DNA from 4 places in the Dermacoccus barathri genome. Region 3 is predicted to be linked to each of the others. Evidence: riboswitches for the same ligand, from Rfam matches in the RefSeq annotation. Region 3 holds a riboswitch; each other region holds the start of a gene.
The links. A riboswitch is a leader RNA that binds a small molecule or an ion and turns the genes downstream of it on or off. The one in region 3 is predicted to bind S-adenosylmethionine.
Positions count from the first base shown of each region.

Region 1: linked by a shared signal. The riboswitch ahead of IM689_RS02610 (TauD/TfdA dioxygenase family protein) and the one ahead of IM689_RS09535 (aminotransferase class V-fold PLP-dependent enzyme) in region 3 are both predicted to bind S-adenosylmethionine.
Region 2: linked by a shared signal. The riboswitch ahead of IM689_RS08385 (bifunctional o-acetylhomoserine/o-acetylserine sulfhydrylase) and the one ahead of IM689_RS09535 (aminotransferase class V-fold PLP-dependent enzyme) in region 3 are both predicted to bind S-adenosylmethionine.
Region 4: linked by a shared signal. The riboswitch ahead of IM689_RS03105 (MetQ/NlpA family ABC transporter substrate-binding protein) and the one ahead of IM689_RS09535 (aminotransferase class V-fold PLP-dependent enzyme) in region 3 are both predicted to bind S-adenosylmethionine.

Region 1 covers NZ_JADCTK010000001.1:543,559-547,303, reverse strand. Annotated here, with positions in the region: gene IM689_RS02620 (SAM-dependent methyltransferase) at 1-912, shown strand, start outside; gene IM689_RS02615 (DUF6308 family protein) at 1,028-1,828, opposite strand; SAM riboswitch class IV at 1,998-2,113, shown strand; gene IM689_RS02610 (TauD/TfdA dioxygenase family protein) at 2,128-3,012, shown strand; gene IM689_RS02605 (GNAT family N-acetyltransferase) at 3,057-3,644, shown strand.
Region 2 covers NZ_JADCTK010000004.1:57,232-60,976, reverse strand. Annotated here, with positions in the region: gene thrS (threonine--tRNA ligase) at 1-528, shown strand, start outside; gene IM689_RS08385 (bifunctional o-acetylhomoserine/o-acetylserine sulfhydrylase) at 599-1,924, opposite strand; SAM riboswitch class IV at 1,990-2,105, opposite strand; gene IM689_RS08380 (GNAT family N-acetyltransferase) at 2,219-2,698, shown strand; gene IM689_RS08375 (hypothetical protein) at 2,695-3,081, shown strand; gene IM689_RS08370 (HIT family protein) at 3,114-3,683, shown strand.
Region 3 covers NZ_JADCTK010000004.1:328,153-331,897, forward strand. Annotated here, with positions in the region: gene IM689_RS09530 (FtsK/SpoIIIE family DNA translocase) at 1-1,117, opposite strand, end outside; SAM riboswitch class IV at 1,507-1,619, shown strand; gene IM689_RS09535 (aminotransferase class V-fold PLP-dependent enzyme) at 1,665-3,053, shown strand; gene IM689_RS09540 (ribonuclease J) at 3,460-3,745, opposite strand, start outside.
Region 4 covers NZ_JADCTK010000002.1:6,462-10,206, reverse strand. Annotated here, with positions in the region: gene IM689_RS03120 (GNAT family N-acetyltransferase) at 1-36, opposite strand, end outside; gene IM689_RS03115 (acyl-CoA thioesterase) at 138-590, shown strand; gene msrA (peptide-methionine (S)-S-oxide reductase MsrA) at 673-1,326, shown strand; SAM riboswitch class IV at 1,555-1,666, shown strand; gene IM689_RS03105 (MetQ/NlpA family ABC transporter substrate-binding protein) at 1,890-2,861, shown strand; gene IM689_RS03100 (methionine ABC transporter ATP-binding protein) at 2,858-3,745, shown strand, end outside.

The sequences.
Region 1 (3,745 bases), on a different contig from region 3:
CCGCGCTGGAAGCGTCACCTCGCGAAGGTGAACCCGATGTCGCGGGCGGCCGATTCGATCAGCTACCACTACGACGTCTCGAACGCGTTCTACGAGAAGGTGCTCGGCCCGTCGATGGCGTACACGTGCGCCGTCTACGACGCGGCGACGGATTCGCTGGAGGAGGCGCAGGAGCGCAAGTTCGCGCTCGTCGCGGACAAGCTCGACCTCCAGCCGGGCGATCGGTTGCTCGACGTCGGCTGCGGCTGGGGCGGCATGGCGATCCACGCCGCGCGCGAGCGTGGCGTGAGTGTGCTCGGTGTGACGCTGAGCCGCGAGCAGGCGGAGTGGGGTCAGCGTGCTGTGCGCGAGGCGGGCCTGGAGCACCTCGTCGAGATTCGCCACAGCGACTACCGCGACGTGACGGAGACGGGCTTCGACAAGGTGAGCTCGATCGGCCTGACGGAGCACATCGGCGTGAAGAACTACCACGACTACTTCACGTTCCTGCACTCGAAGCTGCGTGACGGCGGGCGCCTGCTCAACCACTGCATCACGCGTCGTGACGACACGGCGTCGGCGCGCCCGGAGCCGTTCACGGACCGCTACGTGTTCCCCGACGGTGAACTGGCCTCGCCGGGGCGCCTCATCGCGGAGTGCCACGACGCCGGGTTCGAGGTGCAGCACGACGAGAACCTGCGCCTGTCGTACGCGCACACGCTGGCCGCGTGGTGCCGCAACCTCGAGGCGAACTGGGAGTTCTGCGTCGGCGAGGCCGGCCTGCCGACGGCGCGCGTGTGGGGCATCTACATGGCCGGTTCGCGCCTGGCGTTCGAGGAGGGCTGGCTGCACCTGCACCAGGTGCTCGCGACGAAGACGACGGAGAACGGCGACAACGGCGGCTACCCGCTCGGCTCGCACTGGAACGCCTAACCCCACCGTCGATGTTGAGCGGGGACCGCGGCACGGGTGCCGCGTTTCCAAGGAAACATCGCCTAGCGCGATGCAGCTGCTGTGTACCTGGCCGCTCACCGGAGGTTGCGATGAGTCACGTGCCAGGCACCGCTACCGGGCGTACGGCGTCGAGTGGGATTGCGGGGCCAGGCTCCCTCGTCACCCATCGCGCCCGTTCTTTGTCGCTGGCAGCCTCCGACTTTCGTGACTCACGCAGATCGTCCTGTGTAGTCCACAGGACGATGTCGAGTAGGCGGACGTCTGATGTCTGCGAGATACCGGGGATCTCGTGCGTGGCATCACGCAGGGCCCCCATCCAACCGGCGCGATCACGAAGTGTCGATCGCAGGCCGGGGAGCGCGTGGTGGATGTTCCTCCGCCGCCGTGTCTCGGCGCGTTGCGTAGCCCCGTAGGAGAACCCGTATTGGCCGACACCGAACGCCGTCGCGAGGTAGCTATCGAGGATCGTTGCGGCATGTGGCCGATATAGGGCGGCAAGTTTCGTAATGGTGGGAGTGCGCGCCCCGTGGAATCCGAAGGCGCTCAGCTCCGTGAGCGCGTCCAGTTCGGCATCGGAGAACTCGGTCAGGTCCTTAGAATCCGGTACCAAGGCGACACGTGCCGCGATCTCGGTCCGCCGCTCAACCGTGAATGCCGTGACCGCACCGACACTAGGGCGTGCATTCATCAACGCCGACAACAGCAAGTCCCAGGTGCGTACCTCTTCGAAGTGCCCTTCATTGCGAGCTGTAATCGCCGCGAGGTCGTAGATCGTCCATCCGCTGAGCGGGTGCGTGCAGTACGCCCACACTCGTTTGGTTGCGTCCTCGACGTCCACGGGCGCCAGGATGGCGCCTTCGACCAGGAGCGGTGACGGGACATTGTGAGTTGTCATGTCCGAAATTATCCGTTTCGGTCACGCCGCGACCCTGAAATACACCAGCCGCTCAGCTAATCGGAACAGGGAGGGGAGCGGATGTGTCCCCGCTGCGGAGTCCCGCGATGCGGACACTCGCCAACCAATAACTGTTCGTTCCACAAAGGATGCGCTTACGTTATGGGCGGGTCACGAGTTCCGGCGACAAGTCTCGGCTGGCCGGACGGCAACCCTCCGCTGCGGTGGGGTGCCCCGAGTAACGACCTGGCGCGTCGCCGCCCGGCGTCTGCGCAAGCGCAACGAACAAAGAGGTTGTCATGACACTTCTCGCTACCCACGCTCCCGCCACGACGCCCGGACTGCGCATCGAGCGCCTCGGCCCGGCCCTGGGCGCCGTCATCCACGGCATCGACCTGGCGTCCATCGACGAGATCGCGGCCTTCGACATCCGCCGCGCCCTGCTCGCCCACAAGGTGCTCTTCTTCCGCGATCAGCACGGCTTCGACGACGACGCCCAGGTACGCCTCGGCAACCTCCTCGGCGACCTGACGCCCGGCCACCCCGTCGCCGGCAACCACGAGCGCAGCGAGATCTACAACATCGACTCGAGCGACCCCGAGTTCTCCTTCTCCGACGTCTGGCACACCGACGTCACCTTCATGAAGCGGCCGCCGTCCATCAGCATCCTCCGCGCCGTGACGCTCCCGCCCTACGGCGGCGACACGTCCTGGGCCGACAGCCAGGCCGCCTACGACTCCCTCTCCGCACCCCTCAAGGCGCTCGCCGACCAGCTGCTCGCCGTCCACGACGGCAACCGCGAGTGGGGTGCCTTCCTCAAGAAGAACGGCGGCCACGAGTGGGAGGGCGAGATCGTCACCGAACTGCCCGCCGTCGAGCACCCCGTCGTCCGCGTCCACCCCGAGACCGGCCGCCGCGGCCTCTTCGTCAACCCCGGCTTCACCTCCCACGTCAGCGGCGTCTCCGAAGCCGAATCGCGTGCCATCCTCGACGCCCTCTACGCCCACCTCACGCAGCCCGAGCACACGATCCGTCACCGCTGGGCGCCCGGCGACGTCGGCATCTGGGACAACCGCGCCACCTCCCACTACGCCAACCGCGACTACACGAACACCCGCGTCATGCACCGCGTCACCGTGCGCGGCGACGAGCCCCGCGGCGTCGACGGCCTGCGCGCCCACTAAGCGCACCGAAAACTGATCGACGCCCCACGGTCGGGGGTGATGAGATGACCGACATGATCGAACTCATCGCCCCCGACGCCGCGCGCTACGACGACTGGTCGGCCATGCTGCGCGAGTTCCGCGACGCCACCACCGACTCGCGCGGCGACCACTGGGTGTGCGCGGGCGGCATGGACGGCTCGGGCTTCTTCGCGGGCACCGACGTCGACATCACCTCCGACGGCTTTGCCGCCTACGTCGAAGACTGCGCCCGCCAAGGCAACACGATGTGGCCGCCGCACACTGGCCTCGTCCACTGCTCCTACTTCTGGATCGTCGACGACGGCGCCCTCGTCGGTCACCTCGCCCTGCGTCACGCGCTCAACGAGTTCCTCTACGAACTCGGCGGCCACATCGGCTACTCCGTGCGGCCAGCCGCTCGCGGACGCGGCATCGCGAAGGAGGCTCTGAAGCTCGGGCTCGCCGAAGCCGCCGCGCTCGACATCGCCCCCGTGCTCGTCTGCTGCGCGCAGACGAACGGCGCCTCGCGCGCCGTCATCGAGTCCTGCGGGGGCCGGCTCGAGGACGTCCGCGAAGACAGCCGTCGCTACTGGTTCGGCGACGGACCGCGCCCCACCGGCCCCACTGCGTGACGTTCGTCCACATTCGTGATGAAGGCGTGACCTGCGCGTGCGTTGTCAAAGCCCTGTGACCTACCCGACACCGCATAACGTGGCCCTGCTCACACTCACAC
Region 2 (3,745 bases), 270 kb from region 3:
GGCCGTACGTGGCAGATGTCGACGATCCAGTACGACTTCAACATGCCCGAGCGCTTCGGCCTCGAGTTCCAGACTCAGGACGGCACGCGTCAGCAGCCGGTCATGATCCACTCGGCGAAGTTCGGTTCGATCGAGCGCTTCCTTGGTGTGCTCGTCGAGCACTACGCGGGGCAGTTCCCGGCGTGGCTCGCACCGGTTCAGGTGCTCGGGGTTCCGGTCGCGGAGGAGTACTACGACTACCTCGGCGAGGTGGGCGAGAAGCTGCGTCGGGCCGGCGTACGCGTCGAGATCGACACGAGCGACGACCGCTTCCCGAAGAAGATCCGCAACGCCTCGAAGTCGAAAGCGCCGTTCATCCTCATCGCCGGCGAGGAGGACCGCGACAACGGAGCCGTGAGCTTCCGTTACCGCGACGGCTCGCAGAAGAACGGCGTGCCGGTCGACGAGGCCGTGGCCGAGATCGCCGCGTACATCGCCTCGCGCAACAACACGTCGCCCACGGCGGCCGAGGCACCTGCCGAGGCCTGATCCACATACGACGAAGCCGCCGCCCCGATTTGGGGTGGTGGCTTCGTCGTAGTCTCCGCGGTGCGGGCGATCAGGCGGAGGCAGCCTTCGCGGCTGCGAAGCCCTTGTCGAGGTCGGCGATGATGTCGTTCGCGTTCTCGATGCCGACCGACAGGCGCACGAGGCCGGGCGTGACGCCGGCGCCGCGGCGGTCGTCGTCACTGCCCTGGCTGTGCGTCGTCGTCGCCGGGTGGATGGCGAGCGAGCGGACGTCACCGATGTTGGCCACGTGCGAGTGCAGCTCGAGGGCGTCGACGAACGCCTTGCCCGCGTCGATGCCGCCGGCGATCTCGAAGGAGAACACTGCACCGGAACCGGTGGGCAGGTAGCGGTCGGCCAGCTCCTTGTACGGGCTGTCGTCCTTCGAGGCGTAGAAGACCTTTTCGACCTGCGCGTGCTCGCTCAGGTAGGCGACAACCTTCTTCGCGTTCTCCACGTGACGCTCGACGCGCAGCGACAGCGTCTCGAGGCCCTGGGCGATGAGGAACGCGTTGAACGGCGACACGGCGGAGCCGAGGTCGCGCAGCAGTTCGACGCGTGCCTTGAGGATGAACGCGAGGTTCGCGCCGAGCGCCGAACCGACGCCGAGATCGCGGGCGAAAACGAGACCGTGGTAGCTCTCGCTCGGCTCGTTGAACTGCGGGAACTTCTCCGGCTCCTTGGCGTAGTCGAACGTTCCGGCGTCCACGAGCACGCCGGCGATCGACGTGCCGTGGCCGCCGAGGTACTTCGTCGCCGAGTGGATGACGACGTCCGCGCCGTGCTCGATCGGGCGCAGCAGGTACGGCGTCGCGACGGTGTTGTCGACGAACAGTGGCAGGCCGGCGTCGTGGGCGACACCGGCAACACCCGCGACGTCGAGGACCTTCTGGTCGGGGTTGCTCAGCGTCTCGCCGAACAGCAGCTTGGTGTTCGGGCGGATGGCGCTCTTCCACGCGTCGAGGTCACCGATGTCCTCGACGAAGGTGGTCTCCACACCGAGACGCTTGAGAGTGTACTTGAGCAGGTTGTACGTACCGCCGTAGAGAGCGGCCGACGCGACGACGTGGTCGCCTGCCTGCGCGACGTTGAGGATGGCGAACGTCGTCGCGGCCTGGCCGGAGGCCAGCAGCAGGGCGCCGACGCCACCCTCGAGCGCCGCGATGCGCTCCTCGACGGCCTGCGACGTCGGGTTGCCGATCCGGGTGTAGATGGGGCCGAGGTCGGACAGGCCGAAGCGGTTGGCCGCCGTCTCGGCGGAGTCGAAGACGAACGAGGTCGTCTGGTAGATCGGCAGCGCGCGCGATCCGGTGTCCCCGTCCGGCACCTGGCCGGCGTGGATCTGCTTGGTCTCGAAAGCCCAGTCCTGAGCGCTCATGACAACTCCTCGAAAGGTCGCTACCCGTGCGCGAACCTCGCACGCGGGGTGCGCCGGAAGCTCTGCTTCCGCGCTTGCCCGGGCGTATCCGACGCCGGGCCAGGTCGTCACCCGGAGCACCCCGCCGCGGTGGGAGGGTTGCCGGCCAGCAAACCGGGGTTTGACGCTGGCGCTCGTGACCTGGTCCGAGGATATCCCGGGCGGTATCGAGGGGCGGGACTCGTGTCTCACATCGTGGTTTGCCGTGCGGCGCGGGGCGTTTGCCGAAGGGTCAAGCCGTGGTTGACTGGCGCCATGACGATCACCATCGCCCGGGCCAGGCGTGACGACGCCTTCGCCTGTGCAGCGCTTCGGTTGCGCTCGGACCTCGAGGAGGGGCACCCGAAGCGGGCCGGTTTCGTGACCGAGTACGCGGACGACTTCCTCTCGGCCTTCGACGAGGTACCCACGTGGATCGCCACCCGTTCCGACGGCACCGTCGTCGGCATCGTGCAGTGCGCCCTCGTCCACCGGATGCCGACGCTCGCGCGCGGCGCCAAGCCGTGGTTGTACGTCGCGTTCGTCTTCGTCGTGCCCGACGAACGTGGCGCGGGACTCGGCGAACGCATGCTCCGCACCGTCGACGCCTGGGCGGACGCGCGCGGCGTCGAGCGGATGCTGCTCAACACGCGTCCGAAGGCGCGCCCGTTGTACGAGCGTCTCGGATTCGGTGCCCCGGAGGAGCGACACATGCACCGCGACGCACCGTTCGCGGCCACGAAGGAGCAGCGATGAGCGACATCATCTGGGCCCTCGACCAGCGCGAGCGCTGCATCGCCTGCCCGTCGAAGCCGGCGGCGAACGCCGTCGTGCTCTACCTCGGTGAGGACGGCTCGCTGCCGCGCGAGAGCGTCGGATCGCTGGCCGAACGTGGCGTCATGGCCGCGGGCGTCGTGTGGGCGGGTGTGACAGCGGAACTCACCGACGACGACTGGCTCGACCTCGAGGACGCCGCAAGCGGCCTCGGCGGACTCGCGAGCGCCGTCGCCGTCGTGGGCGAAGGTGATGCCGCAGACGTCGCACAGAAAGTGGCAGAGCGCGTGGGCGGCCTGGCCCACGCGGGCGCTGCGAGCGACGAGCGGCTCGTGGAGAAACTCGCCGAGATCGCTCCGGTCTGACCCGGCGCGCGGGTTTCCCTAGGATGGGGCGCATGGTCACGCAGAACGAGGACTTCACTCCCGAGCACGCCGAGTCCGAGCACGACTTCGCGGGGGAGCCCGACGGTTTCGGCCGACTGTGGACGCCTCATCGCATGGCCTACATCGAGGCCGACCGCCCCTCGAGGGACGCCGGCGACGGCTGTCCGTTCTGCGCGGCGCCGGGCAAGGACGACGCCGAGGGCCTCATCGTGCACCGCGGTGAGCACTGCTTCGTCGTGATGAACCTCTTCCCGTACAACCCGGGCCACCTGCTCGTGTGCCCCTACCGTCACGTGCCGCACTACATCGACCTCACGGACGCCGAGACCGAGGAGTTCACGAAGCTGACGAAGCAGGGCATTCGCGCTCTGAAGGCGGCGTCGAACCCGGCCGGTTTCAACCTCGGCATGAACCAGGGCGATGTCGCGGGCGCCGGCGTGGCTGCGCACCTGCATCAGCACATCGTGCCCCGCTGGGGTGGCGACATGAACTTCATGCCGATCGTCGGTCAGACGAAGGCTCTCCCGGTGCTTCTCGAGGACAGCCGTCAGCGCATCGCGGCGTCCTGGCCAACCGACTGACGGCCTCGACCTCGCGGGGCGCGCGACTCGTGAACGCGGGGTGAGATGTGACTCGTCCGGCG
Region 3 (3,745 bases):
CGAGGGCGAGCTGCTCGACGCGCTGTGGGAGCTGTTCCGTCGGCTGAGCCTCGACCTGACGTTGAGGCACCTCGGCGGCCGGGCGCTGCGCCGTCTCCTGGCGGGCTGCGGCGGCCTTGGGCGATTCGCCGGGACGCTGCTTGGAGCCGCCGGCCGTCTCGACGGCGGCGGTGTCGGCCTCGTCTGTGTTGGCCGGACGGGACGTGGTCGCACGCGAGCCGCGGGCCCGAGCCAGGGCTGCGGCGCCCGCCGAAGTGGCGCGCTCGCCCTCGTCGGCGGCGGAGCCGTCCGCCGGGTCGCCGTCTTCGATCGTGTCGATGTCGTAGATCTGCTGCTCGCCGCGCTGGCGACCGAGGGTCTTGCGCGAGCCACGCCCGCGACCGCGCGGACCGCGGCCGACGACCTCTGCTGCCTGCTCGTACGGCTCGTCGCCGTGGTGGACGTCGGCGGCGCGGCGGGGTGCTCCGCCGCGCGCACGGTTGCCGATGTCGGCGCCGTGCAGGTCGTCGGCGACAGCGTCGCTTTGGGCGTAATCGCGCTCCTCGGTCGGAGCGTGACCGCCGAAGATCGTGGCCTCAACCTCACGCAGACGCTGAGGGATGCGGTTGACCGGCGTGCGCGTCAGCACGAGGAAACCGAAGAACGACACGAGGCCGAGGATGACACCGGCGCCCCAGAGCGTCAGGCCTGCGGCTAGCGGGCCACCGGAGATGACGCCGAGCACTCCGCCGGCGTCACGCACGGCGTCGACGTCACCCGCGGCCGGGCGTCCGCCGACGAGGTGAGCGATACCGGTGGAGCCGAGGGCGAGGATGCCGAGACCGATCGACATGCGGTGGGTGGGCTGGTGGCCGCGCGGGTGGCGGAACATGTGCAGACCCATGCCGATGAACACGACAGGCAGGACGTAGGCGATGACGCCGAACGTTCCCGCGGCGACGGCGTGGACGATGTCACCGAACATGCCGGGCAGGTTCCACCACTCGCGCGCCGCGACAACGATGCCGAGGGCGAGGAGGAAGAAGCCGATGCCGTCGCGACGGTGCTCCGGCTCGAGTTCGGCAGCGCTGGCGCCGACACGACGCACGGTGCCGCCGGCGACGTGGGAAACCCCCATCCAGGCGCCACGAGCAGCACGGCTGGAGGCCGACGGGCCCTGCTGAGCCGAGCTCGAACCGCGCCCCTTGCCGGGCGCGCTCTTGGAGGGCGCCTGCTTGCGGGGCGCGTTCTTCGCCGGGGTGGTGCGGGCGCGCGAGGAGGTGGTGCTCCGACTGTTCGGGGCACTCTTCTTCGCTACGAGAACGCTGTCGTTCGGGGGTGTTTTCCGTGTCGCCACCCGGCCAGATTACGGGAGAAGGGGCGCAGTTCTTCGGCCCCACGCCGGGGACCTCGCGACGATCTGGCGGCCCCGAGGGGCGGCGTGAACGGCGAGTCGCATCTCACCATCCGGGCGACCTCGGGCACATTCGTGGACGGTTCGAGGAGTCGCGTGTCACGGTGTTGCTCGGTCACGAGTTCCAGCGCACAGCCCCGGCTTGCTGGGCGGCAACCCTCCACCGCGGTGGGGTGCTCCGGGTGACGACCTGGCTGCGTGCGACCGCACGCAGCAAGTGCGGGTTCGCGACGCTTCTCGTCGGGCGGACCCCTGACGAAGGAGTCTCCTCATGAGTTCTGTGCTTTCGACGCTCGCTGCGACCCGTCAGCCGAAGTCGTTGCCCGCTTCCCTTTCTGCTGTTCGGGCGAGCGCCCGCGCCACCCCTGCAACCGTCTCTGACGGCGTCGGTGTGCCGACCTTGCACCACACGGTTGTCGAGTTCGCGAACCTCGATCACGGTGCCACCGCTCCTGCCCTCGTGGGCGTTGCCGAGGCTGCGGAGCGCATCCTGCGCACCTACGGCTCGGTTCATCGCGGGGCGGGGTACGCCTCGCGTCTGACGACCGGCTGGTTCGAGGAGGCGCGTTCGGAGGTGGCGCACTTCGTCGGTCTCGGCGAGGACAGCCACGTCGTCTTCACGCGCAACACCACGGATGCGCTGGCTCTGCTCGCCCACGTCCTGCCCGACAACGCTCAGGTCTTCGTCTTCGAATCCGTGCACCACGCGGCGCTCCTCCCCTGGCCCGCCGAGCGCACGACGCGACTGTCGGTGCCATCCTCCCCCGAGGCTGCGATCGCCACCGTCGACGGCGCGCTCTCCCGCTTCCGCGCGACATCGGATGCTCCCGCGCTCGTCGTCATCACGGGTGCGTGCAACGTGACCGGGGAGATCTGGCCGATCGGTGAACTGGCCGCCGTCGCGCGCTCCCACGGGGCACGTTCGGTCGTCGATGCGGCGCAGCTGGCTCCGCACCGCGTCATCGACATCGCCGCGTGGGGTGTCGACTACGTCGCGTTCTCGGGTCACAAGATGTATGCGCCGTACGGAGCCGGCGTTCTCGCGGGTCGCGCCGACTGGCTGGATGCGGCCGATCCGTACCTCCCGGCCGGCGGTGCGAGCAAGCGGGTGACAACGGACGACGTCGAGTGGTCCGAAGGCCCGGCACGGCACGAGGGCGGCACGCCGAATGCTGTCGGCGCGATCGCTCTCGCGGCAGCGGCGGCGAAGCTGCGCGCTCACAGTCACGCGATCGAGAACCACGAGCACCGTGTTCACGGCATCATCCGGGACGGGTTGAGCGCGCTGCCGGGTGTGAAGATTCTTCACGTGCTCGGCTCCGACGACGAGCCTGTCGACGGTGTCGGCGTCACGACGTTCACGGTCGACGGGTGCGACCCGACGCTCGTGGCTCAGGTACTCGCGGACGAGCACGGCATTGCGGTGCGCGACGGCCGCTTCTGTGCGCATCTGCTGTGTGACGAGCGGCTCGGCAAGGGCGCGACGGCGGTGCGCGCCTCCATCGGCCTCGCGACGACGGTGGAGCATGCGCACCGTCTCGTCGCGGCGGTTCGTTCGCTCGTGGAGCGCGGCCCGGCGTTCGAGTACGTGCACACGCCGGGCATCGGCTGGGCACCGGTGGGTGACGAGCGGGATCTGAGCGAGCCCCGCCCCTGGTGACGGACGGCTCGGGCCGCCGGTTCTGGGGACCGGCGGCCCGAGTCATTCGCAATGGCCTTGCCCGGAGGGTGCCCGGAAGGAGTGCCGAGAAGGGCACCAACACGCCCGGTTGCCCGGGCCCGCGTCCGACCGTCAAGTGACTACCCAGACGCCGCCATGGCTTGGCGGGCGGAAATTGCGCCGACCACGGGCTGGTGACAGCCATACGAAAGCTGCCCACCCCGAGAAGTGGACGGCCGTGTGTCGCACCGAGACAGGCCCGCCAGGGCCTGGCCGGAAGGCGCGCCGAACAATGCAGCGGTGTGGTTTCACGCGCAGGGAAGGCCGAGCTTGCGAGGCCCTTCCCTGCGCGTGAAACCACACCGCGACCGATTGTTCTGAACGCTCCGCCGGCGCGAAGCGCCGGCTACGCGTTCAGGACAATCGGAATGATCATCGGCCGGCGGCGCAGCTTGCCGCCGACGAAGCCGCCGACGGTGCGGCGGATGACCTGCTGGAGCTGGTGGGTGTCGGTGATGCCCTTGCCGCGGGCGTCGGCGAGCGCCTGTTCGATCTTGGGGCGGATGCGTTCGAACACCTCGTCGCCTTCGGCGAATCCGCGGGTGCGGATGTCGGGGCCGGCGACGATCTCTCCGGTGGAGGCGTTGCGCACGACGGTGATGGTGATGAAGCCTTCGTCGCGAAGGACGCGG
Region 4 (3,745 bases), on a different contig from region 3:
GATCCGTTCGATGCGCACCGTGTTCATGCCAGTCATGGAACGCCAGCAACCGCGCGCCCGACAAGTGAATTTCCGGCGGTACCGGCCCTACGATCGACGGCAGGCCCGGAACCCGACGCCACATCACCCTGCGTTTCATGGCCGCACCGATGGATGCCAACGTGCGCGGGCGCGTCGGTGCCGGCCGGATGCTCGAGTGGATCGACAAGTCCCCGTACGCCTGTGCCGCGGCGTGGAGCGGGCACTACTGCGTGACGGCCTACGTCGGCAATGTGCGCTTCCACCAGCCGTTGCACGTCGGCGACCTCGTCGAGGTGCAGGCGCGGCTCATCCACACGGGCACGTCGAGCATGCACGTGTCGGCGCGAGTGCGCTCGGGCAACCCGCGCACGGGCGAACTGAACCTCACAACCGAGTGCACGATGGTGCTTGTCGGCCTTGACAACGACGGCCACAAGCGGGCCGTGCCGCCTCGGATGCCAACGCTTTCCGAGGACGTCGCGCTCGACACGCACGCGCAGACGATGGTCGAGATCCGCGCGAGGCTACTGCGCCCCATCCCACTCGAAGTGCCGCCGCTCGTCGACTGAAGTGCACCCCGGCGACACCCGCTCGGAATCCTCTCGGACGCGCCTGCGTTGAACACAGCGACCCCAGTGAAAGGAACGCCCCATGTGGTTCACCCGTCAGGATTCCGCCCCGGTCGACGTCGCTGCCGTGCACGACGTTCTCGGCACGCCACTGCTCGGCGGGTGGCCGGACAAGACCGAGACGCTGTACGTCGCGATGGGATGTTTCTGGGGTGCGGAGCGCATCTTCTGGCAGATCCCGGGGGTCGTCTCGACGGCCGTCGGCTACATGGGTGGCGACCGTGAGAACCCCTCATACGAGGACGTCTGCACGGGCACGACGGGCCACACCGAGGCCGTCCAGATCGCGTACGACCCGGAGAAGGTCTCCCCGGCCCAGCTGCTCAAGGCGTTCTGGGAGAACCATGACCCGACGACGGCCAACCGTCAGGGCAATGACATCGGCACGCAGTACCGCTCTGCGGTCTACTGGACGACGCCCGAGCAGGAGACCGCTACGCGTCGCACCGCAGAAGCGTTCCAGGGTGCGCTGACCGACGCGGGCCGCGGCGCCATCACGACGGAGATGAAGCCCGCCGACGAAGCCGGAAAGTTCTGGCCGGCCGAGGGCTACCACCAGCAGTACCTCGCGAAAAATCCAGGCGGGTACTGCAATCACGGCTACAAGGGCGTGACGTGCCCGGTCGGCGTGGCCGACCTCCCCGCGCAGACCGACGTGCTTCCGCCGAGCAAATAAGCGCGAGCTCGGGGGTACCTCGACCCCGTGGAGTCCACGCTCCGCCCCTAGTGACTCCAGCCCACGGGGAGAGCACGGCGTCAGCGCATCTCTCCACTGGGCAGACTTTCCTGCCGTTGGGTCGAGGCGGCGACTACCCAACCGCAGGAAACTCGGTCCAGCGGTGACGCAGAGTGGCCCAGATCACTTGATTTGACGGGCTTCTCGCGGCGTCTCTAATGTAATGCCGGTCAAGAGATCCGATGCAAAGCCCTGGCTGGTCGGACGGCAACCCTCACGAACGTGGCGGGGTGCTCCAGGTGATGACCCGGCCGCGTCAACCGCGCGGCAAGCACGTTCCGCACCCGGAACACATCCCTTTCGAGGGCTTCGTACCGGTGCGCCCGATCCCGGGAGATCACATGCAGCACACGCATCGCCCCACCCAGGCCCCCACCGCGCGACCGCACACGCACGACGCCGCGTTCGCGCGCCCCAAGCACTGACCGCACCCATCGTCGGGCGGTCGCCGGCACCGCCCACCCCACCGGCGCAACCCACGCGCCTTTGAGGAAGGCACCACCATGTCCGAAAACGAAAAGTCGACGCCCACCACCAGCACCGACACCCCCGCCATCCCGGCCCTTCCGGAGAAGCCGAAGAGCAACGGCGGCAAGTACGCGGCGTTCGGCGCAGGCGCCCTCGTCGTCGCCCTCGCTGCAGGCTTCGGCATCAAGGCCTTCACGGGTAGCGACGACGAGAAGCTGACGAAGATCACCGTCGGTACCACCGAAGCGTCCGACCCGTACTGGAACGAACTCATCAAGGTCGGCAAGGAGAAGTACGGCCTCGAGATCGAGCCGGTCAACTTCACCGACTACACGCAGGCCAATCCGGCCCTCTCCCAGGGCCAGGTCGACCTCAACCAGTTCCAGCACCTTCAGTTCCTCGCCGACTACAACGCCGCGAAGAACGACACCCTGACGCCGGTGGGCTCCACGTACATCGTGCCGCTGTCGCTCTACTCGAAGAAGCACTCGAAGATCAACGAGTTCGCGAAGGGTGGCAAGGTCGCCATCCCGAACGACGCGACGAACCAGGCACGCGCTCTCCTGCTCCTGCAGAGCGCCGGCCTGCTGACGCTCAAGGGCGGCGGCAACTCCCTCTCGACACCCGCCGACATCGACGCAGGCAAGTCGAAGGTCAAGGTCGCCCCGGTGGAAGCCGCACAGACGGCGGCCGCCCTGCCGTCCGTCGAAGGTGCGGTCGTCAACAACAACTTCGCCGCCGACGCGAACCTCGACCCCAGCAAGGCGCTGTTCAAGGACGACCCGAAGGCCAAGTCCTCCGAGCCGTACATCAACGTCATCGCCGCTCGGAAGAAGGACGCCGACAACCCGGCGTACGCCAAGTTCGTGCAGGCCTACCACGAGAAGTCGGTGCAGGACCTCATCGCGAAGCGCACCAAGGGAACCCAGTTCGAGGTGAAGCGCTCCGTCACGGACGTGCGCGGAATCCTCGCCCGTCTCGAGTCGCAGATCAAGGCCGCCAAGTGACCCCTACTCCCCCGAACGACACCACACCCGCAGTCCGTCTGCGTGGCGTGAGCAAGACCTTCGTGCGCGGCTCGAAGGAGGTCAGCGCCCTCCAGGATGTCGACCTAGACGTCGCCACTGGTCGCGTGCTCGCCGTCATCGGCTTCTCGGGCGCCGGCAAGAGCACCCTGGTGCGCCTCATCAATGCGCTCGAGACACCGACGACGGGCACCGTCGAGGTGGACGGCATCGACCTCACGAGCCTCAACGCGAAAAAGATCCGCGCCCTGCGCGCTCGGATCGGCATGGTCTTCCAGCAGTTCAACCTCATCCGGTCCCGCACGGTGTACGCCAATGTGGCCTACCCGCTCGAGGTCGCGGGGTGGGACAAGGCGAAGATCGAGGCACGCATCACCGAGCTCCTTCACTTCGTCGGCCTCACGGAGAAGGCGTGGGCCTACCCCGACGAACTCTCCGGCGGGCAGAAGCAGCGCGTCGGCATCGCCCGCGCTCTCGCGACCAACCCGGAGATCCTGCTCGCCGACGAGTCGACGTCGGCGCTCGACCCCGACACGACGAAGGACGTTCTCGCCCTGCTGCGCCGCGTCAACGACGAACTCGGCGTGACGATCGTCGTCATCACGCACGAGATGGACGTCGTGCGTGAACTGGCCGACGACGTCGTGGTCCTCGAACACGGCCGCCTCGTCGAATCCGGGCCGACCGAGCAGGTGCTCGGCTCCCCCGCCTCGCCCGCCACGCGGCGTCTCGTCGACGCAACGCTGCGCAACGTGCCGGACGCCCGTGAGATCGATCTGCTGCGCCGGCGCGTGAGCGGTCGCCTCGTCACCGCGACCGTCCACGACTCCGCCGGCTTCGGGCGGGTGCTCGCCTCCACCGGTGCG